Regions from separate parts of the Shewanella loihica PV-4 genome, predicted to be linked through region 1. Evidence: predicted binding sites of a transcription regulator. Region 1 holds the regulator's gene; the other holds the start of a gene.
The links. Region 1 encodes MetJ, which represses methionine synthesis genes. Its sites were predicted from a motif close to TAGACGTCTAGACGTCTA; they were not measured.

Region 1 (3,148 bases):
TGGTGAAAATGCCTATGGCAGTGTGGGGCTAGGTTTTTCCGTGGTCCTGCCCACCAAGCGCATGCCCATGTCGATCTTTTACAAGACCTATATCGATGCGGTGAGCGTGGCGGTGATCGAGGACAGCGACATAGACGCCCTGACCAATCTCGACCCTAACAATCCGCCTGCGGTCACTGATCTGGATTCGCAGGGGGCCGTGGTCGCCGGTGCCATCTCAGATCTTGGTGTGGCCCTCAGCTTCCCGCTGTCGATCGTCAACATGCCGGTCGCTGTCGGTATCTCGCCCAAGCTGCAGCGCATAGACACCTATAACTATGTGGTCAGTGCCAACAACTTCGATGCCGATGATTTCGACGACAACAAATACCGCAACGACGATACCGTGGCAAACCTGGATATCGGCGTGGCCATTCAGCCACTCGAACGCATGACCATAGGCCTGTCGGGACGTAACCTGGTGAGCCAGAAGCTGGACACAGTCGAGGCGATGGGGCGCAAGTTTACCTATCGTGTCGAGGCTCTCTATACCTTAGGTGTGGCTTATGATTGGGATAACTTCAGCCTGACGACAGATGTGGATCTTAATGGTCATAAGCGATTCGATGAGATAGGCGAGACCCAGTATTGGCGCCTGGGCGGTGAGATGAGGGCGACTGATTGGCTGGCCCTGCGTGTCGGCTATCGCCACGACATGAAAGATACCAGCAGTAATCTCTATACCCTGGGCACAGGCTTTACCATAGGTCGCTCCTTCAATCTGGACCTGACCGGCCTGGTGGGCACAGATGACGCCGTGGGTGGGGTGATTCAGACTTCCTATCATTTCTAGGAGTATGTTTCTCTAAGAATGAAAAGGCCGGCTGTGATGCCGGCCTTCTCTTGAGCCTAGGTGTTAGAGCAGGGCACTTAAGGACTTGGCGGCCAGCAAGATGGCGCTCAGGCTACAGAGCACCAGCGTCATGATGCGGGTCTTATTCTTGTCTATGCGTCCCACCAGGCGATTGGCCATCAGGTAACCCAGCAGCACAGAGGGGAGCAGCAGCGCCGAGCAGTAGAAGTGATGTAGGGTCAGCAGACCCGTAAGCCCCAGGATCACTATGGCGATAGTGGAGCTGAAGATGAAGAAGGCCGACAGGGCCGCGCGAAACTGCTTGGCATCTTTACCCGAGAGCAGTATGGCCAGCGGCGGTCCGCCGATGGCGGCGATGTTGCCGAAGATCCCCGAGATCACCCCGGCGATAAACAGGCTGCGGCGGTTGACCACTAAGTTGAGCCGCATCAGGCTCAGCAGTACGGCGATGGCCACGATGATGGCGATAGTCATGCCGAGCACGTCCTGGGGGGCGACCATGAGCAGGCCGGCGCCGATCAGTCCGCCGGGGATGCGTCCCAGCAAGGCATATTGCAGGCCGTTGAATTCCAGGGCGCCACGCTCGCGGATCAGGGTCAGCAGGGCGATAGAGAAGCCCATCAGGATCACGGGCGCAGGCACAAGTGACGGTTCGATAAGGTAGAGCAGAGGCGCGGCGACGACTGCCATGCCGAAACCGATCAGGCTCTGGGTGAGGGCGCCGACGAAGACGATAAGCGAGGCTAGCGCCAGAATATGGGGATCGAGCGGAAGTGCAGGCACTGCAATGTTCCAGGCTAAGGTTGAAAACTAAAAGAGGGACCGCCTAGCGATCCCTCTATCGATTCGTGTGTGAGTGGATCACTCCATCTCTTCCCACTCTATGCCCATCTCGGTCATCAGACGTTTGACTTCGGCTGGGATGCTATCTGGCTTGTCTTTAGACAGGTCATCGTCTTGGGGGAGTGGTTGACCGGTGTAGGCGTGCAGGAAGGCCTCGCACAGCAGCTCGCTGTTAGTGGCGTGACGCAAGTTGTTGACCTGGCGCCGGGTGCGTTCGTCGGTTAACACCTTAAGCACCTTAAGAGGAATAGAGACAGTGATCTTCTTTACCTGCTCATTCTTCTTACCATGTTCAGCATAGGGGCTGATATAATCGCCATTCCACTCAGTCATTGACTCACCTGTAAATTCTAAAATTCGGTGCAGATTTTAAACCCTTACAAATTACAGTCAAATTATTGCCTCGAATTTTTGGCAAATGCAAATAGATTTCTAAATGTTTGGACGTCTAAACGTCCAAAAGTTGTTGACGCTCACTACCGGCTTAGGTACATTTAGACGTCCAGACATCTCTTTTGTCCGAGGTGCCTGCCCAGATCCATATTGAGGAGTTGAAGATGACAGCGCGTAAACTAGCCACCGCCGCCGTACGACGAGGCATAGAGTCAGACACTCAGCACGGTGCCGTGGTGCCGCCTATCTATCTGTCGACAAACTACTCGTTTGAAGGGCATCAACAGCCGCGGGCGTTCGATTACAGCCGTTCCGGTAATCCGACCCGCTCCATTCTCGGCGATGCGATTGCTGAACTGGAACAAGGGGCGACCGGCGTGGTGACCTGTACCGGCATGGCCGCCATCACCCTGGTGACCAGCCTGTTAGGACCAGAGGATCTGCTGGTGGTGCCTCACGATTGCTATGGCGGCAGCTATCGCCTCTTCACCAACCTGGCCAAGAAGGGCGCCTTCAAGCTATTGGTGGTGGATCAAACCGACGAGCGAGCGCTTGAGCAGGCGCTGACCCAGTCACCCAAGATGGTGTGGCTGGAGACTCCTTCTAATCCGCTGTTGCGTGTGGTCGATATTGAGGCCATCGCCCAGGCAAGCCACAAGGTGGGCGCTCAGGTGGTGGTGGACAACACCTTCCTCTCTCCTGTGTTACAACAGCCACTGCAGCTGGGGGCCGATATCGTGGTGCACTCCACCACCAAATATATCAATGGTCACAGCGATGTAGTGGGAGGCGCCGTGGTGGCCAAAGACCCTGAGGTGGGCGAGCTGCTGCACTGGTGGTCAAACACTCTAGGTCTGACCGGGTCAGCCTTCGACAGCTACCTGACCCTGAGGGGGCTGAGAACCCTGGCGGTGCGCATTCGTGAACACCAAGCCAACGCTCAGAAGGTATTGGCACTGCTTTGTGACCACAAGGCGGTGGAAAAAGTGTATTATCCGGGGCTTGCCGAGCATCCTGGCCATGAAATTGCGGCCAGACAGCAGAAGGGCTTCGGCGCTA
Region 2 (3,148 bases), 260 kb from region 1:
CCCATGCGTTGCCCTATGGCGATAAGCTGGGACATATGCTGCTGTTTGGTACATTGACCCTGTTTGCCAATGTTGGCAGCAACTTCAGGCGCGTCTCTTTAGGGCGGCTTTCTTTAGGGCGGCAGTCGTGTTTGGGGGTGAGACCCTATCTGGGGGCTCTGGTAGTGGCGATTGTGGTGATTATCGAGGAGTGCAGTCAGCAGTATTTTCCCAGTCGCACCTTCGATGGCTATGACCTAATGGCCGATGGGGTCGGTATCTTGCTCTTCAGCCTGGTGAGCCTGTATCTTGAGAAGCGAATCTCTACTGGCAATGAGACCTCTAATCGCAATTAATATATCTCATTGACCCAGATACAAAAAAGCCGCCAAAGGGCGGCTTTTTGCTGACTGGCAAAACCAAGCTTACAGCTTAGCGTCTGCGCGCAGGGCTTCAGCCTTGTCGGTGCGCTCCCAAGGGAACTCGTTACGACCGAAGTGACCGTAAGCCGCAGTTGCCTTGTAGATAGGACGGGCCAGGTCGAGCATTTCGGTCAAGCCATAAGGGCGCAGATCGAAGTGTTGACGAACCAGGCCGATAAGCACTTCTTCAGAGACCTTGCCTGTGCCGAAGGTTTCAACGCTGATAGAGGTTGGTTCTGCCACACCGATAGCGTAAGAAACCTGGATCTCACAGCGATCCGCCAGACCGGCAGCCACTATATTCTTCGCCACATAACGGGCCGCATAGGCCGCGCTGCGGTCAACTTTTGATGGGTCTTTACCCGAGAATGCGCCGCCGCCGTGACGAGCCATGCCGCCGTAGGTGTCGACGATGATCTTACGACCCGTCAGACCACAGTCACCCATAGGACCACCGATAACGAAACGGCCGGTTGGGTTGATGAAGAACTTGGTCTCTTTGTTCAACCACTGTGCCGGTAGCACAGGCTTGATGATGGTTTCCATCACGCCTTCGATCAGATCAGACTGGCTGACGCTGTCGCAGTGCTGGGTAGAGAGAACCACGGCGTCGATGCCGACGATCTTGTTGTCTTCGTAGGCGAAGGTCACCTGGCTCTTGGCATCTGGGCGTAACCAAGGCAGGGTGTTGTCTTTACGCACTTCTGACTGACGCTTCACCAATGCGTGAGCATAGGTGATAGGGGCTGGCATGAGTACGTCAGTTTCGTTACTGGCGTAACCGAACATCAGGCCCTGGTCGCCGGCGCCTTGCTCTTTAGGATCGGCGCGATCGACACCCTGGTTGATGTCTGGAGACTGCTTACCAATGGCGTTAAGTACCGCACAAGAGTCGGCATCGAAGCCCATGTCTGAGTGGGTGTAGCCGATCTCGCGAACCGTCTTACGGGTTAGCTCTTCAATATCGACCCATGCAGAAGTGGTCACCTCACCACCTACCATCACCATGCCGGTTTTGACGTATGTTTCACACGCCACACGTGCCTTAGGATCTTGCTCTAAGATCGCGTCGAGTACCGCATCAGAAATTTGATCGGCGATTTTATCTGGATGACCTTCTGAGACCGACTCAGAGGTAAACAAGTGCTTTGCCATAATGGAAAAATCTCGTCTTTAAACAATTCGAATGTGTAGAAGTATCTACATCTAGACGGCCATTTTAGTGGAAATCAGATCGGATGACACCCTTTTCGATGAAAATTGTGGAGTAAAACCGGGTAAATATTCTAATGCTTCGGATGAGTTTAAATAAAAGAGCAACTTAAAATGTTGTTAATGTTGAATTTTTATTGTTGTTATAAGGCCGCGATTTTTTATTGCCAAAGGATCGCTTAGGCCAGTTAGATGAAGATCGCGGCGACTCGGGTCTGCCTGCTCAGTCTTATGTTCGCAAATTCGGGTGAGGGCGCCGGAGAAGTTTGAGCGGCGAGGCGAGGTTTTGCCTGGGGTCATCTTGAGTGTCACTGAGGTGCACTTTTTCGTGTCTAGATGGATTTAATCTAAGCTAAAGGGCGAATTTTATTTGCGTCCCATCCACGAGTAGGGGAAAATATGCCCCCATTGTTGCCCGCAAAATCGGCCCGCAAAATCCCCAACATTCAAATCAGCAGGAGAGAGCATGTCATCTCGTAAAGAACTCGCAAACGCTATCCGTGTGTTAAGTATGGATGCCGTTCAGAAAGCCAACTCTGGTCACCCAGGTGCGCCATTGGGAATGGCCGATATCGCCGAAGTGTTGTGGAATGATTTCCTGAAGCACAACCCGAACAACCCAGAGTGGGTCGACCGCGACCGTTTCATCCTTTCAAACGGCCACGGCTCTATGCTGATTTACTCTCTGCTTCACCTGACGGGTTATGCATTGCCGATGGATGAGCTGAAGAACTTCCGTCAGCTGCACTCTAAGACGCCGGGTCATCCTGAATATGGTTACACACCGGGTGTTGAAACCACTACAGGTCCACTGGGCGCGGGTATCAGCAACGCCGTAGGTATGGCGATTGCCGAGAAGACTCTGGCGGCGCAATTTAACCGTCCTGGCCATGACATTGTCGACCACTACACCTACTGCTTCCTGGGTGACGGCTGTCTGATGGAAGGTATCTCTCACGAGGCCTGTTCTCTGGCGGGTACCCTAGGTCTTGGCAAGCTGATTGCCTTTTGGGATGACAACGGCATCTCTATCGACGGTCACGTCGAAGGCTGGTTCACCGACGATACCGCCAAGCGTTTCGAATCTTACGGCTGGCATGTGATTGCCGGTGTCGATGGCCACGACAGCGATGCTATCCGCAAGGCAATCGAAGAAGCCAAGTCAGTTACCGACAAGCCAACTATGATCTGCTGCAAGACCATTATCGGTTTCGGTTCACCAAACAAGTCTGGCAGCCACGACTGTCACGGCGCGCCACTGGGCGATGCCGAAATTGCGGCTGCTCGTGAGTTCCTGGGTTGGGAACACGGTCCATTTGAGATCCCTGCAGACGTTTACGCGGGTTGGGATGCCAAAGAAGTGGGCGCGGCGAACGAATCTAGCTGGAACGAGAAGCTTGCTGCCTATGAAGCCGCTTACCCAGAGCTGGCGGCGGAATATAAGCGCCGCGTGATCACTGGTGAACTGCCAGCCGATTTCGAAGAGAAGGCACAGGCCTTCATCAAAGAGTGTCAAGAGAAGGGCGAAAACATCG

Region 2: metK (methionine adenosyltransferase) is a predicted target of MetJ. The motif match lies at 1,601-1,618, and genes of this name have one in related genera.

The regions. Positions count from the first base shown of each region.
Region 1 is NC_009092.1:586,923-590,070, forward strand. It holds gene SHEW_RS02650 (conjugal transfer protein TraF) at 1-832, shown strand, start outside; gene SHEW_RS02655 (sulfite exporter TauE/SafE family protein) at 896-1,636, opposite strand; gene metJ (met regulon transcriptional regulator MetJ) at 1,715-2,029, opposite strand; gene metB (cystathionine gamma-synthase) at 2,254-3,148, shown strand, end outside.
Region 2 is NC_009092.1:850,204-853,351, forward strand. It holds gene SHEW_RS03860 (VanZ family protein) at 1-335, shown strand, start outside; gene metK (methionine adenosyltransferase) at 405-1,556, opposite strand; gene tkt (transketolase) at 2,080-3,148, shown strand, end outside.